One region of the Rothia sp. 27098_8_27 genome, then DNA from elsewhere that is predicted to be linked to it. Evidence: predicted binding sites of a transcription regulator. Region 1 holds the regulator's gene; each other region holds the start of a gene.
What was found. The regulator LexA, encoded in region 1, represses DNA repair genes until DNA is damaged. The targets are predictions, from matches to a motif close to TCGAACANNTGTTCGA.

Region 1 (7,910 bases):
GCACCCTGGAGACCGCGTTCGAGGGCCTTGCCGAGGGCCTGCTGAAAGGCCTGGATGGTCGCCTTTTGACCGCCATTTCTGCGGTCAATGATGCCGCCCGCACCGCCCTATCCGATACGAAGCCGGACGGTCAGGACGTTGACGCCGGCCTGCAGATGGCGCGCTCGCGTGTCTCTGAGGTACACGATATGAGTAGCCGCATTCTGGAGGCTTCGGGCGAGCAGGACGTTCTGTGGATTTCTCGTCAGGGTGGTTGGGAGAACGGCCGCTATGTGGCTGCTTCCGATACCGACCCGGCGACCCTGAACATCGCCCCGTTGAGCGTTGGCCTACAGCTACGTGACGGCCTGTTCGCTGACCGCACCGTGATTCTGACGAGTGCGACCCTGACGGTGGGTGACTCTTTTGACGTTGCCGCCGGTGCCCTGGGACTGCAGGGCGAGGGCGCGCCTCGCTGGACGAGCATCGACGTAGGTTCGCCTTTCGACTACCGCAAGCAGGGCATTATGTACGTTGCCGGAGACTTGAAACCTCCGGGATTCGGTGTGCATGAAGGTCAGCTGGAGCGTCTGCGTGAGCTGTGCGAGGCCTCGGAGGGCGGTGCCCTGGGCCTGTTCTCCTCGAAGCGCGCCGCCGAGCGTGCCGCCGAGTACATGCGTGAGCACAGCGACCTGAACATTCTTCTGCAGGGTGAGTCTTCGCTCAAGGCTCTGGTGGAGGAGTTCAGCGAGGACGTTGACTCATGCCTGTTCGGAACGATGAGCCTGTGGCAGGGTGTGGACGTTCCCGGTGACTCTTGCCGCCTGGTGGTGATGGACCGCATTCCGTTCCCGCGCCCGGATGACCCGATTGCGCAGGCTCGTACGGAGGCGGTGAACCGTCACCGCGGTAACGGCTTTATGGCGGTTTCTGCTCACCACGCGGCGATTCGTATGGCGCAGGGCGCCGGTCGCCTAATCCGTTCGGTGTCTGACCGCGGCGTGGTGGCTGTGCTGGATTCTCGCGTGGCGACTAAACGCTACGGCGGTTTCTTGATGAAGGCGATGCCGCCGATGTGGTCAACGCAGAATAAGGCCGCGGTAATTGGCGCGCTGGCTCGTCTTTCGGCGAGTATTGAGCGTTAGCTCGGGTAAGAAGATCCATCCTGGCAGCGCCGCGCTCTGATTTAGGAATATCCGCTGTGGAAATAGCCGCTTTGAAAATATTCGCTGTAGAAATATAGAAATCACCCCGGTGATACGTGAACGTTCACGTATCACCGGGGTGATTTCTATATAGAGCTAAAAGCCTCGCGGCTATGTCTTTTAGAAGCTGCGTTGTTTAAAACAGCTTCTTTGAGAAGCTGTGCTGTTTAGAGCCCGCGTCTTTTAGAGACTGCGCAGCACGGAGACGACCTTACCCATGACGGTTGCGCGGTCGCCCATAATCGGCTCGTAGTTGGAGTTGCGCGGCATGAGCCAGGTGTGGCCGTCAACCTGACGGAACACCTTCACGGTTGCTTCATCGTCGAGCAGAGCGGCAACGATATCGCCGTTGTCTGCGGTGTGCTGCTCGCGGACAACCACCCAGTCGCCGTCGCAGATTGCGGCGTCAATCATGGAATCGCCCTTGACCTTGAGCATGAACAGCTTGCCGTTACCGACCAACTGGCGGGGCAGGGCGAGCACATCCTCCACGGACTGCTCGGCGGTGATGGGACCGCCTGCTGCAATTCGTCCAACCAGGGGAACGGGTACGAGGTCTTCATCGCCGACTTCGAAGTTCGGCAGCTCGGGCAGGGAAGAGGAAGCACTACCGTGGATGCCGACGCCATTCTCATCCAGGACCTCAATGGCGCGGGGAAGCTTGGGATCGCGGCGAATGTAGCCCATGGTCTCGAGGCGACCGAGCTGGTGAGTGACCGAGGACAGGGACGCAAGACCCACCATATCACCAATCTGGCGCATGGACGGCGGGTAACCCTTTTGTTCAATCTCGGTGCGGATCGCGTCAAGAATCTTCTGCTGGCGCGCGGTCAGCGCCGGACGGGGTGCTGTTGCCATTTCTTTTCCTTCGGTCTGTACTCCGGCCTTTGTATTCCGGTCTGGGCACGGATGGGTGCTTCACACGTTTTCTGATGGTGTCCTAAAAATTTTTGGTTCTGCCGAAATGGGTCTTATCTCGTCAGGGTGTGGAGGAATTCTATCCGTGCCGGAGCGATACCGGAGCGATACACAGGCAACGAGTATGTGCCTCCGCCCTATAAAACTCAGCCAGCAACACCTGCATTCGATACAGAACCAAGCTGTAACGGGTACAGAAACCTGCTGTGAGTAGGATTCATCAGGAGCGTGTGGAACGTCTCTTGACACCAGTGTAGAACACTACACCGAAAAACTCAAACAAATATTCTAGATTTTTTCTTCGAAACTCGAAGAAATTTTTAGTACATCTCTGCTAGACTTTAGAACAAGAGTTCGTATATACTCTTGAATCTCTCCTGAAATTCAGGATTTGCGGGTGGATGTTCGAAAAATATTCGAAGATTCGACCCGGAGCCTTCCGGGAGAGGAGAGTGAATGAGTGTTCGAATGTATTCGAATCCTCTGCCTCTCTTCGCATGATCTACCTCGGATGCTCTAGGGAGCATCTGGCGAAGAGAGAGCGCAGGGGATGGGGTTCCGGGGTCACCCAGTGCGACCCCGCGTAGCCCGGTGCACCCGACGCTCTGACCTAACTAGAGAATAGCTACCCAATAGTTATCGCCTAACAATCACCACTCCATAGTTATCACTCAACTAGGACCTCCGAGCGGGTATCGTTCGGCATTGCTAGACCCGCGGGGTAACCCCGGGGCGAGCTGAGAGAAAGGAACCACAATGACTACTGCAGCACCTATTGCTTCTCGTGGCACTTCTGCACACCTTCCGGCAGGTTTGGTGGTACTTCACCCCGCCCGCACTGCGTCCGCCCGCACCGCGCCTGCCCGCACTGCGCAGGGGCGTTCTCGTGTGCCTGCGTCTTCGCAGTCTGTTCGCTCCTCTCGTGCGGCTCATGCACCCCGTCCTGCGCAGGTGGCTCAGCCCGCCCACGCTCCCGCCGTTTCTACTCCCGCTGTTTCTGCCCCTGCTGTTTCTACTCAGGCATCTTCTGTGGCTCAGGCACCTGGCGCGAAGAGTGCTCTTCTGGCTAAGGGTGGCGAGCTTCTGCGCACGGTTCCCTCTTCTATTCGTCGTCTTGGCACTGTGCGCGGTTTCCTGAAGGGTCTGCCTCTGCTGACTTTGGCGGCGCTGATTGTGCTCGGTGCTATTAGCTTCTTTGGCCCGGCGGCTTCGGCTTCCGTGGAGAACGCTTCGGTGACTCGAACCGTCGTTGTGGTCAAGCACGGCGAGACCCTGTGGGATATTGCTCAGGCGGTGGATCCGCAAGGTGACACCCGTGATACTGTGGTTCGTATTATGGAGTTGAATTCGTTGACCAGTACCTCTGTTGATGCCGGTCAGCGTCTGGAAATTCCTCAGACTCAGCGCTAAGCATGGACCCGCGTGTGGTTGGCTTCTGCATGAGGTTGATGTCTTGACTCCGAATCCGCTATCTCTCAAGCTAGAGCGCTTGAGCCGAATTCTTGAGCCTATGAAATAGGAGCGCACCGATGCCTGTTCCCGTTGAATCCGCACCCGTCGAAACTGAATCTGTACAGAATGCTCAGACCGCCCGTCCTGTGGTTGCCGTTTTGGGGGAACCCGGAACTCGTGGCGCCCTGGTGAAGCTTCTTCAGGATGCGGGGGCGGACGTTATCGTGACCGCTGTGCCCGATCAGCTGCGTGAGGCTGACGGTATGGTGGTTACCGGCGGTGCGAGCTCTCTTGAGGCATATGAAGATCTGAAAGCTAAGGACGCTGAGCGCGTGATTGGTCGCCGTGTTGCCGGCGGTCGTCCGGTGCTGGTTGCCGGTGCGGCACTGAGCTGCCTCTTCGATTCGGTTACGGTGGAGCATCCGCAGATGGGGCAGGTTCAGGTTCAGTGCATGGGGGAGTGGCCCGGTGAGAGCGTGGAGCTTTCTACCCGCGATCTGGCGCCCAGTGTTTCTGCCCTGCGTTCTTCCTCCGATAGTGCGCTGCTCAAGAATCTTGAGGGCGAGGCTCACTTCAAATCTGAACACGGCGTTTTTGAGTGGGCTTTTGACCAGAGCATTGAATATATTGCCCCTCCCGCGGTGACTTGGACTGTCACCGAGCCCGCCTATATCGCGGCGGTTGAGAACGGTCCTCTGACGGCGGTGCAGTTCTGCCCGGTGGGCTCTGGCGAGCTGGGGGTGGAGTTTATGCGCCGCTGGGTTGCGTCCCTGGCGGTGACCGGTCGCCTGTCTTCTGACGACTCCGCTACTGCTGCGGGAGGTAACTAATGTCTGCACCCGTTCTTGAACTTCTGCCCGCTGTTGATATTTCTGAAGGCTACGCGGTGCGCCCGGTGGGCGGCACCCTGTCCGGTGGTGAGCAGCGCCTTGACCCTGTTGAGGCGGCTCTGACCTGGGTGAAGGCTGGTGCTCGCTGGATTCACCTGGTTGACCTTGATTTGGCATTTGGTCGCGGCACGAATACTGAGGTTCTGTCCGAGGTAGTTGCCGCCGTCCGTGCCGAGAGCGCCCGGAGCTCTGCCCCGGTTCGTATTCAGGTTAGTGGCGGCGTGCGTAATGCTGAGAGCCTGGAGCGCGCCCTGAGCCTGAACCCGGACCGCGTGAACGTGACCAGCGCGGCTCTGGCGGATTCTTCCTGGCTTGAAGACACCCTGGCTCGTTACGCCGATTCTGATCTTCTGGCTCTTGGCCTCGATGCCCGCTATAACCCTGAGCGGGGCTGGGTGACGGTGGCTCGCGGTACCGACTGGTCGGGTCCTGATGTGGTGGAGGCGCTGGCGTGGCTGGAGAATGCGGGCGTGCGCCGCTATATCGTCACGGATGTGAGCAAGGACGGTTCTCTGGCGGGCCCCGGTGCGGAGCTGCTGGATGAGGTGCTGGCTCAGACTGCTTGTCGGGTGGTGGCGTCCGGTGGTGTGGCGTCGTTGGCTGATCTTGTGAAGCTGCGTTCTATGGTGCCTCATGGTTTGGAGGGCGTGGTGCTGGGTAAGGCGCTGTATGTAGGCAACTTTAGTTTTGAGCAGGCTCTTGAGGTCGCTGGTTCTCGCTAAAGATACCGCTCCCGCTAACCCGAACGGACTTTATATATGACGAAGCCCCATCTTCCTCAGTGTGAGGGAGACGGGGCTTCGCTGTGAATAGACCGGGTACGGTTTAGTAGACCGGGCCGGTGAGCTTTTCGCCGGGGCCCTTGCCGGGCTCGTCCGGGAAGGGGGATGCTTCGCGGAAGGCGAGCTGCAGGGTGCGCAGGCCGTCGCGCAGGGGTGCTGCGTGCTGGGAGCCGATTTCGGGTGCTGCGGCGGTGACGAGGCCTGCCAGCGCGGTGATGAGCTTGCGTGCTTCGTCGAGGTCCTTGAGGTCGTCGGCGTTTTCGTCTGCTGCCAGGCCGCACTTGACGGCTGCAGCGCTCATCATGTGGATGGCTGCGGAGCTGATGATTTCGATGGCGGGTACGTCTGCGATGTCGCGCAGCTGTTCGTTGACGGCTTCGACCTGCTCTTCGGTGAGTTCGGTGTGACCGTGTACGGGGGTTTCTTCTTCCGCGGTGAAGCGGAAGTTCGTGTTTTCAGTGCTCATAGTCTTAGAATCTCATATTTCGTTTGTTTCGGTAAATGCGTCCTTAAGAGTGGGCGCTTCTGTGGACTTTCTGGGGGAGTCCCCGCAATTTTTATGGTGTTTTGCGTCTATTTCCTTGCGTCTGTCGGGGATTCTGCGGTATGGTTGTAGGCAGTTTGCAAGTGGAGCATGCCTCCCACCCGGTTGACCGCCGCAGGCGTTAGTTTGCGAGTTTTGAGGTGAACGGGTTTGTCCGCCGCTTTCGGCGTACGCTGGTTTGTGCCTCCGCTTGTGTAACTGCGGGGGCTTTTTTAGTGCCCGCAACGGATAGTATTCACGGGGAAACCCACAGAGCACAGGAGCTAGTCATTAGCGAACCACGCATTAACGATCGTATCCGCGTTCCCGAGGTCCGTCTTGTCGGTCCCGGTGGCGAGCAGGTAGGCGTTGTCCCTCTGAAGGACGCTCTGCGTCTGGCTGAGGACGCCGAACTCGACCTGGTCGAGGTTGCCCCGAACGCGAAGCCGCCCGTGTGCAAGCTCATGGATTACGGTAAGTACAAGTACGAAGCCGCAATCAAGGCTCGTGAATCCCGCAAGAAGCAGGCTAATGCCGTTCTGAAGGAGATCCGTTTCCGCCTGAAGATTGATACCCACGACTACGAAACCAAGGTTGGACACGCTCGTCGTTTCCTTTCCGGTGGTGACAAGGTCAAGGCAATGATTCAGTTCCGTGGTCGTGAGCAGCAGCGCCCCGAGATGGGTGTGCGTCTGCTGGAGCGTCTGGCGGCTGAGCTGGCTGAGGTGAGCACCGTTGAGTCTCGCCCCCGTCAGGATGGCCGCAACATGGTGATGGTTCTGGCTCCGCTTCGCGGTAAGGCAGAGGCTCGCCGTGAGCAGGGCGCCGGCGGTCGCAAGGGTCGCGAGCGTATTGACACGACCAAGGCGAAGCCCGTAACTAATTCTTTGGCAGACGCTATGCCTGCCGAGCTGAAGGCACAGGCTTCCGCCGAGTAGGGAACCGGGTCGTCACTTTAGGATGGGCACGCGCCTCCACCGCTCGGTGGGTGTTGCGGGTTCACCCGGTGCCGGTTCCGAGGCACCTCGTCAGGGGTGCCTCACCTTTGGTCCTTGGGGCTGATGCGTTCGCGTACGCAGCCCCACTAAGCTACCCCGCCACTGTGGCGGGGGATGAATGTAAGGAGAACGGCAGCTATGCCGAAGCAGAAGACCCACTCTGGTGCTAAGAAGCGCTTCAAGCTCACCGGTAGCGGCAAGGTTAAGCGCCAGCAGGCGAACCGTCGCCACTACCTGGAGCACAAGTCCTCTCGTCTGACCCGTCGTCTGGCTTCTGACCAGATCGTTACCGGCGGCCAGGCAAAGGTTGTCAAGAAGATGCTGGGCAAGTAAGCAACGCTTACTCTCTGCACCTGGCGCACCGATAGTGGTGCGCACTGATTAAAGACTCGCTCCTGTTCAGCGTGATATGTGAGCTGTTCAGGACATAAGACGAAGGAGACACACGTGGCACGTGTGAAGCGCGCGGTTAACGCGCACAAGAAGCGCCGTACTATTCTCGATCGTGCATCCGGCTACCGCGGTCAGCGTTCTCGCCTGTACCGTAAGGCTAAGGAGCAGGTCACCCACTCGCTCGTTTACAGCTACGACCACCGTCGTAAGAAGAAGGGTGACTTCCGTCGCCTGTGGATCCAGCGTATCAACGCTGCTTCCCGCGCACAGGGCCTGACCTACAACCGCTTCATCCAGGGCCTGAAGGCTGCTGGTGTTGAGGTTGACCGCCGTATGCTGGCTGAGCTGGCCGTGAACGAGCCCGCTGCCTTCAACGCACTGGTTGAGATTGCTAAGAACAACCTGCCCGAGGACACCTCGGCTCCCAAGGCTTAATTAGCCTGAGGTTGTGTGCTTCTGCCTCGAAGATCTAGGTTCGGGGCGGGATGCTCAAGCGTCGTGAGTGGCCGTCTGCACTTTTGAGTGTGGGCGGCCGCTTTCTGCGTATCTGGGGTTGTGCTTGTGGCTGTTCTGCGTTTTGGGGTGTGCCTTTGCCTGTACCCTTTAAGAGTGAACTTTTTTGAACGTATTAGTACCCCCGTTGTGATGTCCAATCCGCAGGCAGATCGTGTGCGCGATATTGCGAAGCTGCGTACCCGCGCTGCCCGCACGAAGAAGGGCCAGTTCCTGGTGGAAGGCCCGCAGGCTGTGCGTGAGGCGTTGAAGGCGCA
Region 2 (7,910 bases), on a different contig from region 1:
TGAGCTTGCCCTCAACCCGGAGTCTCAGATGGGAAAGTTCTTCGATTCGCCGATTGGCAAGCCCCTGCAGCCGTATGCGTTGCGTGCTGTTGAGTTCGCCGCCCGCGTGCGTGAGGGCATGCAGGAGAAGGAGATGGAGCTCAACGCTAAGGTGGAGCGCCAGAAGCAGGATCTGCGTCCTGGCTCCCTGGATACGTGGGACCGCCAGATGAGCTCGGCTGAGATTGAGTCCACGAACCGCCGCCTGGCTGAGCGTGAACTCATTGAGGTGGAGGCTGAGATTGCCTCCTTGGAAGAGGCGCAGAAGCGAGCGCGTGAGCAGCGTATTGCGCGTGACCGTCAGCTCGGTGACGGCTTCTTCAACTAGGTTTTTAAAGGTGGTGCTTTTGTCCGTTAACCACGGTACGAGACTGGCTCGATTAGCCATTTTGCTCTCGGGCAGGCACCATAGGTCAGTAGACTAATTTAGAATTTCGCACAGATTACTCTAAGGAACGAGATGCTCTCACAGGAGATTTCCAAGCGCTGGATCGATTTCTTCGCTTCCCGCGGCCATACTGTGGTGCCTTCGGCATCGCTGATTTCGAACGAGCCCGGCGCTATGTTCACCATCGCCGGTATGGTGCCGTTCATTCCCTACTTCCTGGGCCGTGAGACCCCTCCGTTCTCCCGCGCGACCAGCGTGCAGAAGTGCATCCGCACCCTGGACATTGAAGAGGTCGGTAAGACTGCGCGTCACGGTACCTTCTTCCAGATGGCTGGTAACTTCTCCTTCGGTGATTACTTCAAGGAGCAGGCGATTCCGTTTGCTTACGAGCTGCTGACCACCCCTCAGGATAAGGGCGGTTTCGGCCTGGATCCGGAGCGCCTGTGGGTCACCATTTATGAGGGTGACGATGAGGCCTTCGACATTTGGCACAACAAGGTGGGCTTCCCGGCTGAGCGTATTCAGCGTATGGGCATGAAGGAAAACTACTGGTCCACCGGTCAGCCCGGCCCCGCAGGCCCCGACTCGGAGATCTTCTACGACCGTGGCCCCGCCTACGGTAAGGAAGGCGGCCCGGCGGCTGACGATGACCGTTACATTGAGATTTGGAACCTCGTGTTCATGCAGTACCAGCGTGGCGAGGGCATCGGTAAGGATGACTTCGAGATTCTGGGTGATCTGCCGAAGAAGAACATCGATACCGGTCTGGGCGTTGAGCGTCTTGCCATGCTGCTGCAGGGTGTTGAGAACTTCTACGAGACCGACCAGGTTCGCCCCGTTCTGGACGCTGCTTCTAAGCTGTCCGGTAAGAAGTACCACGGCTCTGAGTCTGCTGAGGACGAGGGCTACGAGGATGACGTGCGTATGCGCGTGGTGGCTGACCACATCCGCTCTTCGCTGATGTTGATTGCTGACGGCGTGACCCCCTCCAACGAAGGTCGCGGCTACATTCTGCGCCGTCTGATGCGCCGTGCGATTCGCGCGATGCGTCTGCTGGGCGTAACTGAGCCCTGCCTGCCCGTGCTGTTCCCGGCTTCGAGTGATGCGATGAAGGGTGCGTTCCCGTACGTTGCTGACGACTTCGAGCGTATTTCCCGTATTGCGTACGCTGAGGAGAAGGCGTTCCTGCACACCATTGAGACCGGTACTGAGCGTCTGGAAGAGGCTGTTGCTGCCGCTAAGAAGGACGGCTCCAACGCTGTTTCTGGTGCTGAGGCGTTTGCTCTGCACGACACCTACGGCTTCCCGATTGACCTGACCCTGGAGATGGCTGCTGAGGCTGGCGTGAAGGTGGATGAGAAGTCCTTCCGCGAGCTGATGGCTGAGCAGCGTCACCGTGCGCAGGCTGACGCTAAGGCGAAGAAGGGCGCGTTTGCTGACCTGTCCGAGCTGCGTAAGCTCGTGGATGAGCGTGGCTCCATCTTCACCGGTTACACCGAGCTGCGTACTGAGACTAAGCTGCGTGCAATCCTGGTGGACGGCGTTTCCGTGCCCGCCGCTAAGGCTGGCGACAAGATTGAGGTTGTCCTGGACGAGACCCCGTTCTACGCGGAGGCTGGTGGCCAGGCAGCTGATACCGGTGTTATTACCGGCAACGGTTTCATCATTGACGTTCAGGACGTTCAGCAGCCCGTGAAGGGTCTGAGCGTTCACCGCGCCGTTGTGCGTGAGGGTGAGGTTCACACCGGTGCCGATGTTGTGGCACAGGTTGATGTTCAGCGCCGCCGCGACGGTGAGAAGGCACACTCCGGTACCCACATCATTCACGCTGCCCTGCACCAGGTGCTCGGCAACGAGGCTACCCAGCGTGGCTCTTTCAACAAGGAAGGCTACCTGCGCTTCGACTTCGCGTGGGGCGAGGGCCTGTCTGAGTCCGCTAAGCGTGAGGTTGAAGAGGTTGCTAACCTCGCTATCCGCGATAACCACGAGGTGATTACTCGTGAGATGCCGATTGCTGAGGCTAAGGCTCTGGGCGCTATGAGCCTCTTCGGCGAGAAGTACGGCGACGTGGTGCGTGTTGTTGAAATCGGCGGCGAGTTCTCCCGCGAGCTGTGCGGTGGTACCCACGTTGGTTCGTCCGCTGAGATTGGTTCGCTGTCGCTGCTGACCGAGAGCTCCGTGGGCTCCGGCAACCGCCGCGTCGAGGCCCTGGTGGGTCTGGACTCCTTCAACCACCTGGCAGCTGAGCGTACCCTGGTGAACCAGCTGACCGGCCTGATGAAGGTTCAGTCTTCCGCTGATCTGCCGGAGAAGATTAACCAGACTCTCGCTAAGCTGAAGGCTGCTGAGAAGGAACTGGCTCAGCTGCGCCGCGAGAAGCTGCAGGCTGAGGCTGGCAAGCTGCTGGAGAACGCACAGACCATCGGTTCTGTTCGCGTTCTGGCGCATGACGCTGGCGAACTGGACGCTAACGGCGTTCGTGAGCTGGCTCTGGATCTGCGTTCGCGCTTCGGCTCCGAGGCTGCGGTTGTCGCTGTGGTGGGTGTGGCTAATGGCCGCCCCGTCGTCCTGGTGGCAACCAACGAGGGTGCTCGCGAGGCTGGCGTGAAGGCTGGCGCTCTGGTCCGCGTCGCTGCCGGTGTTCTCGGCGGCGGTGGCGGCGGTAAGGACGACGTCGCTCAGGGTGGTGGCCAGGATGCATCCAAGATTGGTGCTGCACTGGACGCTGTCCGCGACGCTATCGCACAGGCTCAGGCCTAAACATGGCAGAATTCCAGCGCGGAGTGCGGATGGGTGTCGATGTGGGTAACGCCCGCGTCGGCACCGCCCTCAGCGACCCCGACGGTATTCTCGCCACCCCGCTCAAGACGCTGCGCCGCGACGCGAAGAAGAACTCTGACCGCCGTGTTTTGCGTAAGCTGATTGAGGTGAACGAGGTGGTGGAGGTTTTCGTCGGGCTTCCGAAGACCATGCGTGGTGGGGATTCTCCCTCCACGGAGATGGCTCGGGAATACGCTCAGGCTCTGCGCTCCGAGCTGGATGCCGAAGAGAAAACACACATTAACATTTGGCTGGTGGATGAGCGACTCACCACCGTGAGCGCTCACCGTGCACTGCACGAGGCTGGGGTTTCCAGCCGAGATTTCAAGACTATGGTTGACCAGGTGGCGGCTGTGAACATTTTGCAGTACAGCCTGGATGCCCTCAAGGCGGGGCAGTCCGTAGCCGGGTACAAGGTGAGCGATCCGGCCCACGAAGAAAACCGACCGTCCGAGTCAGAAGGGACCACGGTCGGTGCCGTCAACGAAACGGAGAACCTTCAGTGACCGAACAGAATAAACATCCCGAAGAGAGCGGGCTCGACCTCTTTAGGCCGACAGCCGAGGATGAACGTAAGGGCATCACCGGCATCACGATGGAACAGGAAATCGTGTCGGTGGCTACGTTGCGTGCGCGTAAGCGCCGCCGCCGCGCCATCATGCTGAGCGCTATTTCCTTGTTTGTGGTGGCTCTGGTCATCATTTCGGGTGCCTTGATTACTCGCTATGACCCGTTCAAGACTCGTGACTACTCGGGTGGCGGCAATGGTACGACCGTGACCTTCACGATTCGTTCCGGCCAGTCCACCGCGCAGGTGGCGCAGGAGCTTGAGGCGGCGGGCATCATTGCTGATGCTGATAAGTTCGTTGAGGTGTACACCAAGGAGAGCAAGGGCAAGTACCTGCAGCCTGGCACCTACGAACTGCAGCAGCACATGAGCAGCTCGAGCGCGATTACGACCATTATCGAGGCGAACAGCAACGTACTGTACCTGGCGATTCCGCAGGGTAAGCGCGTGAGCGAGACCATCGATCTGATTGTTTCTGGCTCCGATGGCGCGTTCACCCGCAAGCAGGTTGAGGACGCGGTCAGCAACTACACCCAGTACGGTGTGCCGAGCAACTTCCCCTCGATTGAGGGTTGGCTGCACCCGGGTGAGTACCGCTTCCCGAAGGGCACCGACATCAAGAAGGTCATTCAGACCATGGTTGATAAGACCAAGGCTGACCTGAAGGAAGCCGGCGTGAGCGGCGATCAGAAGATCTTTGAGGTTCTGACCATCGCCTCCATCGTGGAGCTTGAGGCTCAGCCGAAGGACTACGTGGCGGTTGCAGGCATCATTGAGAATCGTCTGAACAACCCCGATGGTGAGACTTCGGGTCTGATCCAGTCGGATGCGACCGTGACCTACGGTCTGGGTGTCCGCTCGTACCACCTGACTGAAGAGCAGAAGGCCGATAAGAGCAATAAGTACAACACTTATGCGAATAAGGGTCTTCCGAAGGGTCCGATTGGTTCCCCGCAGCTGGCTTCGATTAAGGCTGCTGCGGCTCCTGAGAAGAACCCGTACTACTACTGGGTGACTGTGGACCTGGATTCCGGTGAGACTAAGTACTCCCGCACGTATGCTGAGCACCAGCGTTACGTTGAAGAGTACAACCAGTGGTGTTCTAAGCACCCGAACCGCTGTAGCTAAGTTGTAGCTCATTGGTTTAGCTGGTAGCTACGATTTGGTAGCTTCGGCGTGAAGGTTCCTTGCTGAGGCGGGTACCGCCTCCACGAGAGTGGGGGAGGTGCCCGCCTTTGCTGTACCCGAATATTGGTTTGTCCCTTAAAATGGGTAGAGTGCGCCCATGAACGCGGGTTCGTGGCGTGCGTGTCCGCAAGCCCGCAAGCCCCGAGCGTTGAGTGTTGAGAGCGTTCCCCAGCGTTGAGAGCGAGAGAGTATCGATGAAGACTGAACCGTACCGTGAGGCCCCGTATCTTCGCCGCGCCTACGTGCTGGGGCACCCTATTGCGCATTCGCTGTCGCCTGCGCTGCATCGTGCCGCGTATGACTTTTTGGGTGAGCAGAATTTGGGTTATAAGCGCCGCGATACTCTGCCTGATGATTTGCCGGCGATTATGCGCGGGGTGCGCCACCCGGACGGTACGGAGGACGCCCCGTATATTGCGGGCCTGTCGGTGACGATGCCGTTGAAGACCGCCGTCATCAAGTATTGCGATGAGCTGAGTGAGACTGCCCGAGTGACCGGTGCGGTGAACACGGTGTATCCGCGCGGTGAGAAGGTGCTGGGCGATAACACGGATGTGATCGGCATCGTAAACGCGCTGCGCCACGCCGGTTTGGAGCCGGAACCGCTTAAGGATTCTGCCGCGATTGTGGGCGGGGGAGCGACCGCTATTTCCGCCCTGACCGCACTGCATCAGCTGGGGTATTCCCGTGTGAGCGTGTACGCCCGTTCGCTGCATAAGCTCGGTAGCGTGCAGGAGGCAGCGGACCGCCTGGGCGTTCAGCTGGAGCAGGTTTCCCTTGCTGATTTGCCGCAGAACCTTGCGGAGCGCGGTCATCACCCGGTGGTGTCTACTCTTCCTGCCCATGCGGCGGATGAGTGGGCGAGCCAGCTGAGCGGGCTGAAAGGTGCCTCCGCAACGCACCAGCCGGTACTGCTCGATGTTGCGTATAACCCGTGGCCTTCGGTGCTGGCGAGTGCCTGGGAGGCGAACGGTGGCACGGTGGTTTCTGGCCTGGAGATGCTGCTGTATCAGGCGGTGGAGCAGGTGCTGCTGTTCACCGGCCGTGAACTGCAGCCCGCCGAACTGCTGGGTCTAATCAATGCGATGTGCGCGGCGGTTGATCTTGCGCCTCGTGCTTCCGTTTCGTGAAAAAAGCGTGCTTTCACTCGCTCAGTAAACAGGCATTTTATACACTATTTATACACGTGAAGAATTATTATTCCTTCCTCCTGCGCTGCGGTGCGGGTGCGATGAAAAGAGGTTAACCTATGGCTCTGCGTTGGCTCACTGCCGGAGAATCCCACGGCGAGGCGCTCGTCGGCATTATTGAGGGCGTACCCGCCGGTGTGGAACTCACCAGCGACATGGTGCGTGACGCCCTGGCTCGTCGCCGCCTTGGCTACGGCCGCGGTGCCCGCATGAAGTTCGAGGAGGACCGCGTGCGCATCCTGGGCGGTGTGCGTCACGGCCTGACTCAGGGCGGCCCGGTCGCGATTGAGATTGCGAACACCGAGTGGCCCAAGTGGACTGACGTGATGAGCTCTGACCCGGTGGATCCGAAGCTGATTGAGAACCGTGCGCGTAATGCTGCGCTGACCCGTCCGCGCCCCGGTCACGCCGATTTTGCGGGTATGCAGAAGTACAACTTCTCTGAGGCTCGCCCGGTGCTGGAGCGCGCCTCCGCGCGTGAAACTGCGACCCGCGTGGCTCTTGGCGTGGTTGCCGCCCAGATTTTGAAGGCTCTGGGTGTTGAGCTGGTTTCTCACACCGTGGCTGTGGGTGGCGTGCACGCTCCCGAGGGCGCCCCGGTGCCTTCGCCCCGCAACGTTGACCAGCTGGACGCTGACCCGCTGCGCTGCTTCGACAAGGCAACCTCCGACGCGATGGTTCAGCGCGTGGACGAGGCTCACAAAGACGGCGAGACTCTCGGCGGCGTGGTTGAGGTGCTTGCGTACGGTATGCCTCCCGGACTGGGTTCGTACGTGCACTGGGACCGCCGCCTGGACGCGCGCCTTGCCGCAGCGTTGATGGGTATTCAGGCTATTAAGGGCGTTGAGGTTGGCGACGGTTTCGCGACCGCTGACCGCCCGGGCACTGCCGCTCACGACGAGATTTCCATTGGTGAGCACGGCGTTACCCGCGATACCAACCGTGCAGGTGGTATTGAGGGCGGCATGAGCATTGGCGACCTGCTGCGTGTGCGCGCGGCAATGAAGCCCATTGCGACCGTGCCGAAGGCTCTGAAGACCATTGACACTTCCACCGGTGAAGAGGCTCGCGCCCACCACCAGCGTTCGGACGTGTGTGCCGTTCCCGCCGCCGGCGTGGTGGCGGAGGCTATGGTCGCCCTGGTGCTCGCTGAGGCTGCACTGGAGAAGTTTGGCGGCGACTCGATTGGTGAGACTCGCCGCAACATGGATTCCTACCTGGACGCCATTCCGGCGTCTCTGGCGTGGGAGTCTAACGTGGCTGGTTGGGACGCGTAGTGCCCCTTCCGGCGGAGTCTGAGGGCCGCGGCGCTAAGGGTCGCGGTTCCGGGGAGGTTTCTGTGGAGCAGGGTGTTCGCCCGGTCGCTTCGAGCCCCCTTGCGCGTATTGCTGCGGCAACGCAGCGTGCGCGAGGGGGCGCTTCGCCGCGCCCGGAATCCGGCGCAGAATCCGGTGTATCTGAACCCGGTGTACCTGCTGCGGCTGAGCAGAGTGTTGAGGCTGCGGGCGCTGGGGCTGTTGAGGTTGCTGGCGCTGGGGTTCGTGAGACTGTTGCGCGTGAGGCTACCGCCTCGGTTTCTTCTGCGTCAGTTTCTTCTGCGCGCCCGGCTTCTCGCGTGCCCACCCCCGCTGACCTGATGCGTTCTGGCGCCCGCCCCCTGCCCGCCGCCGCTACGGCGAGCACGCAGGGTGTGCGCCTGTACGCCTCCTCGGTGTCT
Region 3 (7,910 bases), on a different contig from region 1:
GGCGCTCCGCCCTAGCCGGAGCCCTGCATCAAACCCCCGCACCCCCTGCGCCAAAACCCCAGTAACCCCGCCCCGTCCGGCATGAGCGAACGAGCCCGGCGGACCATTCAGCCGCTGGCGTGCGTGTACTAAAATGGTAAGCATGTCCAAACCCCTCATTCGTCTTCTCGGCCAGGGCGTACGCGCCGCGACTAAGCTTCGCGGCGGCGGTTCCGCCTTCCCCGGCCTTGTCATGGAAAAATTGCACCCCGACTTCGTCGCTGAAGAGCTCGCGAAGCTGCCCTACGGCGTGGTTGTTGTCTCCGGCACGAACGGTAAGACCACCACCACGAAGATGGCTGTGCAGCTGCTTGAAGCTCAGGGTCTGAAGGTTTTCACTAACCGCACCGGTTCGAACTTTGTGCGCGGTGTCGCTGCGGCACTGCTGGGCGAGATGACCCTCGGCGGCAAGCTTGACGCTGATATTGCTGTGCTTGAGTTGGACGAGGCGCACGCCGTGCACTTCGTGAAGGCCGTCAAGCCCGATTACGCTCTGCTGTTGAACGTTCTGCGTGACCAGCTGGACCGCTTCGGTGAGATTGACACGACCCGCCGCATGCTGGCGACCGTCGCCTCCGCAACGACCGGTACCGTGGTGCTCAACCGTGAGGATCCGCGTATCCGCTCCCTCGCTGAGAACGTGCAGCCTGGCGTGACCGTCAAGTATTACGGCCTGGATGAGTCCCTGCGCTCGTACTTCCCCTCGGATGATGAGATGCGCGGCGGCACCGTCGCGAAGGCGACCCTGCCCGACGCAGACGTCACCCTGACCGCGTTCTCCGGCACCTCCGCAACCTTCGACCTGGCGGGTGTGGAGCGAGTCGGCGAGATCAACCTCTACGGCATTTACAACATCTTCAACGCCGCTGGCGCTATGGCGCTGACCCGCGCCGTCATGGGCGAGAAGCTCAACGAAGATAAGCTCATCGCCGAGCTGGCGAAGATTACCCCCGCCTTCGGTCGCGGTGAGACCCTGAACGTGAACGGCCGCCCGCTGCAGCTGCTGCTGGTGAAGAACCCGAGCGGTTTCCGCCTGTCCCTGGCGAGTGCGAACGCTGACGACTACGCCACCATGATCACGATTAACGACCAGTACGCTGACGGTCGTGACGTGTCCTGGCTGTGGGATGTTGACTTCGACAGCTTGAAGAAGACCGGCGTGCAGATGGTTTCGGGTGTGCGTGCCTGGGATATGGCGCTGCGCCTGGAGCATGACGGCGTGAAGGTTGACAAGGTCAACGAGAACCTTGCCGATGCGCTCAAGGGCTTCATCGCCTCCAGCGGTAACGCGCCCATGCGTATTTTCTGCACCTACACCGCAATGCTGGCTCTGCGTGAAGAGCTCGCAAAGATCACTGACGTTGAGAGGGTTTCCTAATGACGGCAACTCACACTTTTGAGGGCACCCCCGCCTCCGGCCCCAATAACGGTAAGACTCTGCGTATTCTGCAGCTGTACCCGCTCGACATGAACATTTACGGCGACTGGGGTAACACTCTGGCATTGGCTCGTCGCGCGCAGGCGCACGGCTTTGACGTGCAGATTCTGGACCACAACCCCGGTCAGCCTTTCCCGGAAGATGTTGACATTATTCTGGGTGGCGGCGGCCAGGATTCGGGCCAGTCCGTAATTCAGGACGACCTGCACGCGAACGGTGACACCCTGCGCTCGCTGGCTGAGGACGGCGTGCCCATGCTCGTCATTTGTGGCCTGTACCAGCTGTTCGGCAAGGAATTCCGCACCCGTGAGGGTGAGGTGCTGAAGGGTATCGGCATTTTTGATGCGCACACGGTCGGCGGCGATGACCGACTGATCGGCAACATTGTTGAGGAGTCTGAGGAGTTCGGCACCGTGATTGGTTTTGAGAACCACTCGGGCCTGACCTACCTGGGTTCCGGCTGCACCCCGCTAGCTACCGTCACTAAGGGTGAGGGCAACAATGTGACCGATGCGTATGAGGGTGCGCGCGTGCACAACGTGATTGGCACCTACCTGCACGGTTCGCTGCTGCCGAAGAACCCGAAGATTTCGGACTACCTGATTGAGCAGGCGGCTCAGCGTAAGTTTGGCGAGTTCACGCCGAACACTATTGACGACTCGCTGGTGGAGAAGGCACGCGCTTCGGCTGCATCCCGCCCCCGCTAGCCTATTCCTGGCGGTGGCGTGCACTTTCTGAGGTGGTGTGCGCCTCCGCTACGGTATAGTTATGTGAGTACAGTACGGTGCGTGGGACGTTTCGCCGTGCCCGCACGGAGGTTTTGACTAAGGGAGATACGAATGTCCGGTCACTCTAAATGGGCGACTACTAAGCACAAGAAGGCTGCTATCGACGCTAAGCGCGCGAAGGCTTTCGCGAAGTTCATTAAGGCAATTGAAGTTGCAGCACGTATGGGCGGCGCTGATATTGCTGGTAACCCCGCTCTTGACCTGGCTGTGTCGAAGGCGAAGAAGAACTCCGTTCCTAACGACAACATTGACCGCGCAATCAAGCGTGGCGCTGGCCTGACCGGTGAGACCATTGACTACACCGAAATCATGTACGAAGCACGCGGCCCGCAGGGTACCGCTCTGTACATTGAGTGTCTGACCGATAACCGTAACCGCGCAGCGTCTGAGGTTCGCCTGGCTGTGACCCGTAACGGCGGCACCATGGCTGACCAGGGTTCGGTTGCGTTCCTGTTCGAGCGTAAGGGCGTTGCTGAGGTCACCAAGACTGACGGTCTGACCGAGGACGACGTTCTGATGGCTGTTCTGGATGCAGGTGCCGAAGAGGTTCTGGACGAGGGCGATATCTTCACCGTTGTGTCCGCAGCGACCGACCTGCCCGAGATCCGTAAGGCACTGGACGAGGCTGGCCTGGAGTACAACAACGACGACCCGGTCTTCCGCCCGACCATGCAGGTTGACCTGGACGCTGAGGGTGCTAAGAAGTTCATGAAGCTGGCAGACGCTATTGAAGAGCTCGACGACGTTCAGAACGTCTACTCGAACGCTAACGTTTCTGCTGAGGTCATGGCAGAGCTGGAAGCTGAGTAATCACAGCTGAGTAATCACTCGCATTCTGATATCTGATGCTTGAAGAAGCCGCTCCTTTAACCGAGCCGCCGTAGGGTGGCCGGTTGGGGGAGTGGCTTCTTAGCGTCTGGGCTGTATTGCCTGCGATACCGCATTTTGGGGATGCGCTGGGTACTTTTCGCGGGGCGCGCGGTGACTGTTCACGCGGTGATTGTTTACGCGGTGACCGTGCTCGTGGCACACCCCGGTGCCGGGTGCTAGGATTCTGAAGGGCTAGGATCTAGAGATTCTATAGGGAGTTTGTCGAAAGGGGAGATGATGGCTGCCGTTCAACCTGCCGCACGCGATAGCATGCGTGAGAACCGTACTGCCGCCGCTGTGGAGCGTGTGCCGGGTGCAACCCGCATCATGGGTGTTGACCCGGGTCTGACCCGCTGCGGCTTCTCCATGCTCGATATGACCGCCGACCGTAAGGCGCACTTCGTGAACGTGGGTGTTGCCGGCACGATCCCGGCAGAGTCTCTGGACCAGCGTATTCTCTGGATTTTCAACGCCGCCTCCCACTGGCTCGACACCTATAAGCCGGATGCCCTGGCGATTGAGCGTATCTTCGCTCAGGAGCAGGTGAACACGGTGATTGGTACGGCGCACGCTTCGGGCGCGGTGATTTCTGCGGCGGCAATGCGCGGCGTGCCGGTGTTCTTCCATACCCCCTCGGAGGTGAAGGCGGCGGTGACCGGTAGCGGCCGCGCCGATAAGGCGTCGGTGGGTCGTATGGTGACCCGTATTTTGGGGCTGGATTCCATGCCGAAGCCCGCCGATGCTGCCGATGCCCTGGCGATTGCGATCTGTCACGGCTGGCGTGGCGGCGGCATCGGTTCGGGTATCAACATGGCGGCCCAGACGCAGACTCACCAGGGTTCACGCCCGGCGCAGGCTCGCCGTGGCGGGTCGTTGACTCCGGCGCAGCGTGCCTGGATGGAGGCGGAGGCGCGCGCTCGCCGCTAGAGGTGCCGCCACTAGAGGGGGCCTTCGCGGGCCTGTGTGCCGTCTCCTGTTGGCTCGCATGTATTCGCTAAGAAGTTCGAATATATGCTTGATTTCAGAAGAAATATTCTAATATACTTGTAGTGTCTCCCCGTGAACTGGGGGAGTGCGTTCTGCGGGTGCCGGAGTTCCCGGTGCCCTCACACTGCCGCGAGCCTTATTCCTGGGCGCGGTGTTGAAAGGTGGAGAGAAATGATTGCATCCCTGACCGGTCGTGTGGCTCAGGTGGGCCTTGATCACGCGGTGATTAACGTGAACGGTTTCGGCATGCTTGTGTACGCTACTGCGCGTACTCTCTCCAAGCTGCGCACCGGTGAGGAAGCTACCGTGCTGACCACCATGATTGTGCGTGAAGAGTCGATGACTCTGTACGGTTTTTCGGAGCCTGCCGAGCGTGAAGTGTTCGATATGATGCTTTCGGTTTCCGGTATTGGTCCGCGTATTGCGCTGGCGGTGTTGAGCGTTCACACTGCCGCTGAGGTGGAGCGCGCCGTGGCGACCGGTGACGATAAGGCGTTCACGAAGGTTCCCGGTATTGGTCCGAAGGGTGCCCGCCGTATTGTGCTGGAGCTTGCCGGCAAGCTGATTCTCAGCGATGGCCAGACCGATGAGCTGCCGCTGAGCCAGGGCATTGTCTGGAAGCCGCAGGTGCTTGACGCTCTCACCTCCTTGGGCTGGAGCGAGAAGGACGCTTCCGCCGCTATTGACGCTTACGTGCAGCACAACCCTGCCGCAGAGACTGAGCCGGTGGGTGTGGCTCTGCGTGGTGTGCTCGCCTCCTTGGGTACTCAGAACACGGTGGGCCGCCACTAAGCGGCGCGCCCTGTTCGACGTATCCCACTCAAACTTTTGTGAAAGAAGAATTCTATGAGCCAGAATCCCTATGAGCCGCAGCCCGCGGCGTCCCTGGTTTCCGGCGGGTATTTTCCCGGTCAGGTGCCCGGCACTCAGGCATCTTCAGCTCCCGCCCAGCGCCTGGTGGCGATGGAAGAAGAGCCTGAAGAGAAGATGATTGAGGCGGCACTGCGCCCTAAGTCCCTGGACGACTTTGTGGGTCAGCGCCGTGTGCGTCAGCAGCTGTCCCTGGTGCTGGAGGCTTCAAAGATGCGTGGCCGTAGCGCCGACCATGTGCTGCTGTCGGGCCCTCCCGGTCTGGGTAAGACCACTCTCGCGATGATTATTGCGGCGGAGATGGAGGCGCCGCTGCGCATCACCTCGGGCCCGGCGATTCAGCATTCGGGTGATTTGGCGGCGATTCTGTCCTCGCTGACCCCCGGTGAGGTGTTGTTCCTGGATGAGATCCACCGTATGAGCCGCCCAGCTGAGGAAATGCTCTACATGGCGATGGAAGATTTCCGTGTGGACATTGTGGTCGGTAAGGGTGCGGGTGCGACCTCCATTCCGCTGGAGCTACCGCAGTTCACCCTCGTGGGTGCGACGACCCGTGCGGGCCTGCTACCCGGTCCTCTGCGTGACCGTTTTGGTTTTACCGGTCACCTGGAGTTCTACTCGGTGGAGGAGCTTGAGCTGGTGCTGCGCCGCAGCGCGGGCCTGATGGACATGCAGATTACCTCCGAGGGTTTCACCGAGATTGCCGGTCGTTCTCGTGGCACGCCCCGTATTGCGAACCGTCTGCTGCGTCGTGTGCGTGACTGGGCGCTGGTGAACGGCGTGGACCGCATTAACGCGACCGATGCCGCAACCGCGCTGGATATGTACGAGGTGGATTCGCGCGGCCTGGACCGTCTGGACCGCGCCGTGCTGGAGGCGCTGATTCACAAGTTCGGCGGCGGCCCGGTGGGTCTGTCCACCCTCGCCATTGCGGTGGGTGAAGAGACGGAGACCGTGGAGACGGTTGCCGAGCCGTACCTGGTGCGTGAGGGCCTGATTGGTCGTACCCCGCGCGGTCGTGTGGCTCTGCCCGCGGCGTGGGAGCACCTCGGCTTGGAAGCGCCGGAGATTCAGCTCTAGATCCGTATCAGCTTTAGGCCCGCACCAGCTGATAACACAGTAAGCCCGTGGGAGGTATCCGCCTCCTGCGGGCTTCTCTGTACGCCCGGTAGCTCTTCTGTAGGGACGGTAGCTCTTCTGCGGGCGCGGCAAGCTTTTCTACCGGTTCTGCAGGCGCTGTCGGGTTCCATTGGGCTCTTGCCGGGCTCTGCCGGTCTTTATCGGCGACATAAAATTACGCCGAGAGAGTCCAAAACTCAGGTTAACCTCACAAAAACGCTGGTTCGGGTCACTAAAGCTCATGCTCTCGCGTAGGATGGATACGTACTGTATCTACGATTCCACACCTTCTGGTACGCTCAACCCTCGCGGTGAGCGGCACGGGTGCGGATGTGAAAGTGAGACCATGGATCTTAACTTCCTCATCAACGTCATCATGACGATTGTCTTCTTTGCTGCAATTTTTTGGATTTTTACTTCCGCTAAGAAGAACCAGCAGAAGCAGCTTGAGGCGCTGCAGGCAATGCGACGTGCGCTCGTCCCCGGTGATCAGGTGATGACTGCTTCCGGCGTCTACGGCACCGTTGTCAGCACTGACTTTGAGAACAACAAGCTGCAGCTTCAGATTGCAGAGGGCGTTGTGATTACTGCGTCCATGAACGCGATCCTGAACCTTGTTGAGGATGAAGCCCCCGCAGCGCCCCTGACCGAGGACGCGTACAAGGCTACCGCATCCGAAGCTCCCGCTTCCGATACCTCTTCTGATACTGCTAAGTAATTCAGCGCGTATGAGCCCGGCGCCCAGTGAGCGGCGTCGGGTTTTCGCGTTACGGAATCTGTAGAACACTCAATACTATTCACACGAAGAAGGAACATTATGGCTAAGCGTTCACCGCTTGCAGCCGCGCGAGGGGCGCTCCTCTCGATGGTCCTGCTCATGGTTGTTATGGCTGCCGGTATTTTCGGCAGCACCTACTCGGGAGGTTCTTGGGCACCGAAGCTCGCCCTGGACCTTTCGGGTGGTACTCAGATGATTCTTTCTCCGAAGGTCAATGGCTCTTCGGATGAGAACGTCTCCCAGGAGCAGTTGAACCAGGCGGTTGAGATTATTCGTCAGCGCGTTGATGGTGCCGGCGTTTCGGAGGCAGAGGTTACCACCTCTTTCGGTTCGGGTAATAACGTGGTTGTTTCGGTTCCCGGAACGATTAGCGCTGAGACTCGTCAGCTGATTCAGGCGTCAGCAAATATGACGTTCCGCCCGGTGCTGCTTTCTGGTGCCGGTACTGCGGTGGCTGAGGATGCCCGCACTGCGGACGATAAGCTGCCCAAGCCGTCCGCGGAGCCGACTGATGGTTCGGACCGTAACTGGATTACTGCGGACCTGTACAAGCAGTATGAGGCGAAGGACTGCACCGCGGCACGTAATGAGGATGCCGATAGTGCTGACCCGACTAAGCCGATGGTGGCGTGTTCCACTGATGGTCAGGAGAAGTACATTCTGGGTCCTGTGGAGCTGAGCGGTAGCGATATTTCTACCGCAAGCCACTCGCAGGAGACGAGCGGTCAGGGCGTGACTACGGGCCGTTGGGCTGTGAACATTCAGTTCAACGATGCTGCTCGTGAGAAGTTCCAGAACATTACTTCTCGCCTGAACGCGATTCGTGCACAGAACGCAAATGATCCGCGTGCCCGCTTCGCGATTCTGCTGGACGGCAAGGTGCTGTCTTCCCCGGTGTCGCAGGCAGTGATTTCTGACGGTAAGCCGCAGATTACCGGTAACTTCACTGAGCAGGAGGCGAAGGCTCTCGCCGATCAGCTCAAGTACGGTGCCCTGCCGATTAGCTTCACGATTCAGTCGG
Region 4 (7,910 bases), on a different contig from region 1:
CTGCGGCGGCCAGCCATGTAGTCGCCGGTAATGGACCGGGTGTTTTTCAGCAGCTCCTCAAAGCTGCCGGAGTGCACGATTTCGCCGCCGTGCTCGCCGGCGCCGGGTCCTACGTCCACGATCCAGTCGGCTTCGCGCATGGTGTCTTCGTCGTGCTCAACCACGATAAGCGTGTTGCCCATATCGCGCAGCTTGGTGAGGGTTTCGATGAGGCGGCGGTTATCGCGCTGGTGCAGACCGATGGAGGGCTCGTCGAGCACGTAGAGCACGCCGACCAGACCCGAACCGATCTGGGTTGCGAGGCGGATGCGCTGCGCCTCACCGCCGGAGAGCGTACCGGCGGAGCGTGAGAGGGTCAGGTAGTCCAGGCCCACGTCCAGCAGGAACTGCAGGCGCGCATCGATTTCCTTGAGGACCTGCTCGCCAATCTTGGCTTCGCGGGCGCTGAGCTGCAGTCCGCGCACGAAGGTGAGCGCGTCAGCCAGGGACAGGTCGGTGATGTCTGCGATGGACTGGCCGCCGACCTTCACGCCGAGGATGGTCGGGTTCAGGCGCGCGCCACCGCAGGAGGGGCAAGCAACCTGGCGCATGTACTGTTCGTAGCGGTCGCGGGCGAAGTCCGATTCGGTTTCTTCGTGCTTGCGCTTAATGTACGCCTTCACGCCTTCGAACCCGGAGGTGTAGCGGCGTTCGCGGCCGAAGCGGTTACGGTAGGACACCTCAACCTTGTAGTCCTTGCCGTCCAGGATGGCGGCGCGGGTCTTTGCGGGTAGGTCCTTGAAGGGGGTGTTCAGGTCGAAGCCGAGCTCCTCCCCCAGGCCTGCGAGCAGGCGCAGCCAGTATTCGGTGGTTGCTTTGCCCTGCGACCAGGGGGCGATAGCGCCCTCGCCGAGGGTCAAATCGGGGTTGGGTACGAGCAGTTCGGTGTCTACTTCCAGGCGCGAGCCGATGCCGTCGCAGGCGCTACATGCGCCGAACGGCGAGTTGAAGGAGAAGGCGCGCGGCTCGATGGTGTCGATCTGCAGCGGATGGTTGTTGGGGCAGGCGAGGTTTTCGCTGAAGGAGCGGGTGCGTTCGGGGTCGTCCTGCTCGCGGTCCACGAAGTCGATGAGCACGCGGCCGTCGGCGAGCTTGAGCGCGGTTTCGATGGAGTCGGTCAGGCGCTGGTGAATACCGTCCTTAATGACGATGCGGTCAACGACCACCTCAATGGTGTGCTTGTACTGCTTGGCGAGCTTGGGCGGGTCGGAGAGCTGCACGGTTTCGCCGTCCACGCGGGCACGCGAATAGCCCTGGGTCAGCAGGTCCTTGAAGAGGTCAACGAACTCGCCCTTACGTGCGCTGACGACGGGCGCGAGAATCTGCAGGCGGGTGCGTTCGGGGTACTCCTGCAGAATGTCCACGATCTGCTGCGGGGTCTGCTGGGTGATTTCTTCGCCACATTCGGGGCAGTGCGGGTGGCCGATGCGCGCCCAGAGCAGACGCATGTAGTCGTAGATTTCGGTGATGGTACCGACGGTTGAGCGCGGGTTCTTGGAGGTGGACTTCTGGTCGATAGACACCGCCGGGGAGAGGCCCTCGATGAAGTCTACGTCGGGCTTGTCGACCTGTCCGAGGAACATACGCGCGTAGGAGGACAGCGACTCGACGTAGCGGCGCTGACCTTCCGCAAAGATGGTGTCGAAGGCGAGGGAGGATTTACCGGAGCCGGAGAGGCCGGTGAAGACGACCATCGCATCACGCGGAATGGTGAGGTCTACGTTCTTGAGGTTGTTTTCGCGGGCACCCTGAACCCGGATACTGGTCAGATCGTTCGCTTTGAGTGCGGTGCTACCGTGTGCCGGGCGGGGTGTCATCGAAAATCCTTTCGTCTTATCTTCGAACTTAAATTCTACACCCTCACGCCTTTCACCAGCGGGATTATGCGGCCGGTGAAGGCATGAGGGTGCAGTACTTATATGAGGTGGGCTGTCAGGCGCGGTTTACCAGCCGCGGGTTCCCCACTCTTCCAGGTGGGGGCGCTCGTCACCGAGGGTGGTGGAGCGGCCGTGGCCGGGCAGTACGATGGCGTCGTCTTCGAAGCCGCCGAAGAGCTTTTCGAGCACGTTGGAGAAGAGCTCGCCGAACTGCTGCGGGGAGTCAGTCTTGCCCACGCCGCCGGGGAAGAGGGTGTCGCCGGTGAACAGCAGGGTTGCGGGGGTACCGTCTTCCCAGGTGGTTTCGAGGGTGTAGACGATGGATCCGGGAGTGTGGCCAGGCACGTGCAGCGAGCGAATGACAGTGTCAGAGAGGTAGAAGTCGAAGCTTTCGCCGCCGATCAGTTCTTCTTCGACGGTGTAGTCTTCCAGTTCCTTAATCTCAGCAGCGTCAGCTGCACCCGCGGAGGTCACGGCACCGGTGAGGCGGTCGAGCTCCTTAATAGCGCGGATGTGGTCCCAGTGGCCGTGAGTAACCAGAATGCCGGTCAGACCAATAGCGCGGGGCCTGATGGAGTTGAAGTCCTCTTCCTTCTCCATGACGCGCACGCGGCGTTCTTCGCCGTCTGCCAGTTCAAGCTGCGGGCAGTCATTCAGGAGCGCATCGAGAGTGAAAGCGTAGAGTTCTTCTGCGTCGTCTGCGGGGTCGATGAGTACCTGCTCGCCGGTGGCGCGCATGGTGATGAGGTAGACGCTGTTGTCCATCTCGGAGACACTGAACGCACGGACAGTCAGCTCGGGGTTCTCAAAGATGAGGGTGGGTTCGGGGTAAGTAGTCATAGTTCCAGTGTAGGGGTTGTGACCGCACAGCATGCGCCTATGCGGTTCGCTCCCCTATCAGCGCATTCGGCGTTGAACGCGCGGGATACATGTACGGGTTGCATGTGCGGGATGCACAGGGAATAGATTCTGGAGCACGCCCGGTACAGATTAGGCTCAGTACAGATTGGGTTCAGCGCGGATTAGGTTCCGGGCGGATTAGGTTCCGACTGGACCCCGCCCGGCTGAGGGTTCAGCGAAATTCAAACAGCGAAATTCAAAAGTCCACTGAAATTCAAAAGTTAAACAGAGAAGCGACTGCGCATCGATACACAGTCGCTTCTCATGACACCCAGGGGTATCTATCACTCACTCAAACACAAGCAACCCGAGGACTTTGGAAATCTCACGATTACTTGATGACTCAATAGTAGCGAACTTTTTGGGGGCTGTTTTACCGCCCAATTTGGTACGGAGAGCCGGATTTAGTGACCCGCGCCTCAATGTAATCATTCTGTAATAAAAACAGGTGTTTTTTAGGGTATCCATACGTACCAATTTCATTTTTTTCGAGTTTTAGTGTGACTTATTTCACCCAAAATAATTTTAAATTTTCCCTCTTTTGACACTTCGGTGCACCTTTAACTTAAGCTTCACACTCGGCAATCCTAAAGGCTCAATACCCGGTTTTAGCCCGGTATTCCGCGGAAGTAGAGGGTTAAGGTGAAAGTATCTTCAAGTACTTGCAACTTCATTAACTGGAAAAAATGTACCACTCACCGTTCAAAATCTGCACGATTATTCGCGCGAGGGCAAAATCAATTGGTCTGTTTTGCCCCTGTAAGTACCCCCTAAAGTAGAGGTTTTATTACAAAACAATAACATCACACCCCCCACTAGGTTCACCAAGTGCACTCAATGAACCCGCCCCAAAAAAGCAAAATACCTAGTCAGTACTATATTTTCACAAAATGCAAGGTGATAAGCGGGTTAAAAATCAACCTCTATAGATTGTTTAATAAAACCTGACCTTCAAGCATACATAGAGCCCAATTATTGACCAGCAAGTACCAATTCCACCCTCAAAACAGGCGCTCTAGAAGCCTCAATGAAAGGTTGAAAGACCCCTCCACTAGGGGTTTCAGAATCCTTCACTCTCCCTGATTGCAGTCTGGTTGCAGCCTAGTTTCAGCCCGGGTTGTAGCCTGGCTGCAACCTAGTTTCACTCTATTTTCAAGAGCTCCGCTCCCCCGCCCTCAAGCGTTGCGCACCTCTTATTCGCCTCTCATGCTTCCATGTATCCGAGGCAGAGCATTCCACAAAAGCAGCATAGGGCACAGCAAAGGCGGCGCCCCTCCCCCGCTGTGGGGAAGGAGCGCCGCCTCCACTAGCTATAAATCAGCTGGATTAGTCAGATCAGCTAGAACAGCCGCCTTAGGACAGGCCGATCATCACGCCATTCTCGTCGAAGCCGATGCGCTCAGCTGCGGGGCTCTTGCTCAGACCCGGCATAGTGCGCATGGTGCCGCAGATAGCGTAGACGTAGCCAGCACCTGCAGCCAGGCGAACCTCGCGCACGGGCAGGGTCCAGCCGGTCGGTGCGCCCTTCAGGGTTGCATCCGAAGAGATGGACAAGTGGGTCTTCGCGATAACCACGGGCAGGTGCGAGTAGCCCAGCTCAGCGAAACGCTTCAGCTGCTTAGCGGCAGCGGGAGCAATGGAGATGCCGTCCGCGCCGTAGACCTTGGTCGCAACCTTCTCAATCTTGGTCTCGATGGAGTCCTCAAGATCGTAGGTGTACTTCAGATCCGAAACGTCGTCACATGCCTCAGCAACCACGTCTGCCAGGTCGGTGGTGCCCTTACCACCCTCAGCCACACCGCGGTGGATAGCGACGCGAGCACCAGCTTCCTCAGCGATACGGCGGATGGTCTCGTGCTCGGACTCGAAGTCAGTCGGGAAGGCGTTGATTGCCACGACCGGCTGAACACCGAAGTTGCGCACAATCTCGATGTGCTTCTTCAGGTTCTCTGCGCCCTTCTCCACATCGGAGGGGCTTTCCTGCAGCATGCCTTCGGGCAGGGGCTTGCCCGGAACGATCTTGTACAGGCCGGAGTGGGACTTCAGGGAGCGCACGGTCACGACGAGCACTGCTGCGTCCGGCTTCAGGCCGGAGACGCGGCACTTGACGTTGAAGAAACGCTCCGCACCCATATCGGCACCGAAGCCAGCCTCGGTAATCACGTAGTCGGAGTACTCCAGACCAACGTAGTCGGCGACCACGGAGGAGTTACCGGTTGCGATGTTGCCGAAGGGGCCCGCGTGAATCAGTGCGGGGGTGTGCTCCAGGGTCTGCAGCAGGTTCGGATTGATAGCGTCTGCCAGGATGACGGACATTGCGCCGTCAGCCTTCAGGTCGGCTGCGGTGACGGGCTCGCCGTCGTAGTTCAGTCCGATCACGATCTTTGCCAGGCGCTCACGCAGGTCCTTGAAGGAGGTTGCCAGCGAGAGAATCACCATGATTTCGGAGGCGCTGGTGATGTCGAAACCGGTCTCGCGGACCACGCCGTCCATGCGTTCGCCCAGGCCCACGACGATGTTGCGCAGGGAGCGGTCGTTCATGTCGATAACGCGGCGCCACTCGATTGCGCGCGGATCGATGCGCAGCTCGTTGCCGTGGTGCAGATGGTTGTCGATCATGGCGGCAAGCAGGTTGTGTGCTGCGGTGACGGCGTGGAAGTCGCCGGTCAGATGCAGGTTCAGCTTCTCCATGGGAACGATCTGGGAGTAGCCGCCGCCCGCTGCGCCGCCCTTGATACCGAAGGTCGGGCCCATTGCGGGCTGACGCAGCGCCAGGATTGCCTTGCGGCCGGTCTGTGCGAAGCCCTGTGCGAGGGAGACGGAGGTTGCGGTCTTACCTTCACCGAGCGGGGTGGGGGTGACTGCGGTAACCACGATGTACTTGGAGCCGCGCTTGCGGGCGGTCTCTGCGTTGGTGGTTTCGTCGAGGAGGACCTTAGCGACATACTTGCCGTAGGGTTCAAGGCGATCTTCGCTGATGCCGTTGTCTGCTGCGATCTTGTTAATAGGCCAAAGATCGGCGGCAAGTGCGATTTCGAGGTCGGAAGGGAAAGGCTTCTTCGTCATTGTCATCCTTCGAGTTGTACGAATCATGCTCTTTTATTCTATGCCTTGGCTCACTCATTTGTCCCTCACCTCGCCGGAAGGTGGCAAATAAACCCAATTTTTAATGCACTAATCCCCGCAACCGGTGACCTCCGCTCACGTGGAGCGGCAGGATCGGTGCGGGGATTAGTAGCGCATATACGCCGGGTTGCGGGTACAGCAGCCGGTATAGGAACCGGCGATACGAGCGGCTATTACGGCATAGTCAGCAGAACCTTGGTAGCGGTACGCTGGTCCATTGCCTCGTAACCCTTAGCCGCCTCGTCAATGGGCAGAACCATGTCGAAGACGCGGCCGGGCTCAATTTCGCCCTTGTAAATCAGGTCGATGAGGGTCGGCAGGTACTTGCGTACGGGGGCGGGGCCACCTTCCAGGTGAACCTGCTTGCCGAAGAGCTTATCGGTGCCGATGGAGCTGTCGTGCGGAACGCCCACGAAGCCGATGTAGCCGCCGTGGCGTACGCAGCCGAGAGCCTGGTCGAAGGACTGCTGGGTGCCAACAGCCTCCGCGACGCCGTGTGCGCCCACGCCGTCGGTGAGCTCCATGACCTTGGCGATGCCCTCTTCGCCGCGCTCTTCCACGATGTGGGCTGCGCCGAATGCCTTAGCGAGCGCCTGACGTTCGGGGTTGCGGGACATGATGATGATCTTCTCCGCGCCGAGCTGCTTAGCGCCGATGACTGCGCTCAGGCCGACTGCGCCGTCGCCAACAACGACGATGGTCTTGCCGGGGCCTGCCTGCGCTGCGTCTGCCGCGTACCAGCCGGTGCCGAGCACGTCGGATGCCGCCATCAGGTGCGGAATCTGCTCTGCGGTGGGTGCAGCGGGGGTCTTGACGAGGGTGCCATCTGCGAAGGGTACGCGGGCGTATTCTGCCTGGGTGCCGTTGGAGCGTGCGCCAATGAAGGCGTCGCCTGCCGCGATTGCCTTGAGGCAGCGGGAGGGGTAGCCTGCGGTGCAGGTTTCGCATTCGCCGCAGGAGATGCAGAAGGAGCCTACGACGAAGTCGCCGGGGGCTACGGTGGTGACCTCGGAGCCTACTTCTACGACTTCGCCGATGTATTCGTGGCCCATTGCCCGGTGGTCGACGGGCTGTGCGCCGCGGTAGGGCCACAGGTCGGAGCCGCAGATGCAGGATGCTGCGAGCTTGATGATGGCGTCGGTGGGTTCGAGCAGGGTCGGCTTGTCGACTTCGTTGACGACGACCTTGCCGGGGGCTTCCATAACAACTGAACGCATGATGTTCCTTTCAAATCTGCGTTGATGGTTAGTCGTATCAGAGTACGCCCCGCACCCCGATATATCAATAATTTTTTATGCTACGGGGTGAAGGTAAAAATCCCGACAACCGGAACCAGAAAAACCGCTCCTACTCCCCCGATTCCCGAGCGTTTCCGCGCCAGGTTAAACCGGGGAAGCCTGGGCATCCTGGCACGTTAAATAGCCCGGTTAAACGGCGGAACCCCCGCGCATCCACAGTGGACACGCGGGGGTTCCGCTCGGTTTATCTCAGCCTCATAACTAAAGGCAAGAAAGGGGGCTCAGAAGTCCCAGTCCTCGTCCTCAGTGTTCACAGCCTTACCAATCACGTAGGAAGAGCCGGAACCGGAGAAGAAGTCGTGGTTCTCATCAGCATTCGGGGACAGCGCCGACAGAATCGCCGGGGACACGTTAGTCACGGTCGCCGGGAACATCGGCTCGTAGCCCAGGTTCATCAGAGCCTTGTTAGCGTTGTAGTGCAGGAACTTCTTCACGTCCTCGCTCCAACCCACACCGTCATACAGGGAGTGGGTGTACGCCACCTCGTTCTCGTACAGTTCGTACAGCAGGTTGAAGGTGTACTCCTTCAGCTCTGCCTGACGCTCCGCGGACTCCTTCGCCAGGCCGCGCTGGAACTTGTAGCCAATGTAGTAGCCGTGCACTGCCTCGTCACGAATAATCAGACGAATCAGGTCAGCGGTGTTAGTCAGCTTCGCGTGCGAAGACCAGT

Region 2: a site for LexA is predicted at 5,060-5,075, ahead of O3675_RS01345 (shikimate dehydrogenase). Genes of this name have one in related genera too.
Region 3: a site for LexA is predicted at 4,139-4,154, ahead of ruvA (Holliday junction branch migration protein RuvA). Genes of this name have one in related genera too.
Region 4: a site for LexA is predicted at 1,879-1,894, ahead of uvrA (excinuclease ABC subunit UvrA). Genes of this name have one in related genera too.

The regions. Positions count from the first base shown of each region.
Region 1 covers NZ_JAPWAJ010000002.1:284,176-292,085, forward strand. Annotated here, with positions in the region: gene O3675_RS04650 (ATP-dependent DNA helicase) at 1-1,124, shown strand, start outside; gene lexA (transcriptional repressor LexA) at 1,368-2,042, opposite strand; gene O3675_RS04660 (LysM peptidoglycan-binding domain-containing protein) at 2,859-3,512, shown strand; gene O3675_RS04665 (imidazole glycerol phosphate synthase) at 3,632-4,384, shown strand; gene O3675_RS04670 (HisA/HisF-related TIM barrel protein) at 4,384-5,166, shown strand; gene O3675_RS04675 (DUF1844 domain-containing protein) at 5,270-5,692, opposite strand; gene infC (translation initiation factor IF-3) at 5,986-6,687, shown strand; gene rpmI (50S ribosomal protein L35) at 6,886-7,080, shown strand; gene rplT (50S ribosomal protein L20) at 7,195-7,575, shown strand; gene O3675_RS04695 (RNA methyltransferase) at 7,696-7,910, shown strand, end outside.
Region 2 covers NZ_JAPWAJ010000001.1:353,691-361,600, reverse strand. Annotated here, with positions in the region: gene O3675_RS01365 (hypothetical protein) at 1-367, shown strand, start outside; gene alaS (alanine--tRNA ligase) at 500-3,187, shown strand; gene ruvX (Holliday junction resolvase RuvX) at 3,190-3,753, shown strand; gene mltG (endolytic transglycosylase MltG) at 3,750-4,943, shown strand; gene O3675_RS01345 (shikimate dehydrogenase) at 5,198-6,133, shown strand; gene aroC (chorismate synthase) at 6,253-7,470, shown strand; gene O3675_RS01335 (shikimate kinase) at 7,470-7,910, shown strand, end outside.
Region 3 covers NZ_JAPWAJ010000001.1:395,409-403,318, reverse strand. Annotated here, with positions in the region: gene O3675_RS01510 (MurT ligase domain-containing protein) at 134-1,417, shown strand; gene O3675_RS01505 (type 1 glutamine amidotransferase) at 1,417-2,184, shown strand; gene O3675_RS01500 (YebC/PmpR family DNA-binding transcriptional regulator) at 2,317-3,075, shown strand; gene ruvC (crossover junction endodeoxyribonuclease RuvC) at 3,406-4,062, shown strand; gene ruvA (Holliday junction branch migration protein RuvA) at 4,294-4,914, shown strand; gene ruvB (Holliday junction branch migration DNA helicase RuvB) at 5,086-6,072, shown strand; gene yajC (preprotein translocase subunit YajC) at 6,458-6,829, shown strand; gene secD (protein translocase subunit SecD) at 6,929-7,910, shown strand, end outside.
Region 4 covers NZ_JAPWAJ010000001.1:431,244-439,153, forward strand. Annotated here, with positions in the region: gene uvrA (excinuclease ABC subunit UvrA) at 1-1,856, opposite strand, end outside; gene O3675_RS01610 (MBL fold metallo-hydrolase) at 1,983-2,756, opposite strand; gene O3675_RS01615 (formate--tetrahydrofolate ligase) at 4,170-5,882, opposite strand; gene O3675_RS01620 (zinc-binding dehydrogenase) at 6,116-7,159, opposite strand; gene nrdF (class 1b ribonucleoside-diphosphate reductase subunit beta) at 7,462-7,910, opposite strand, start outside.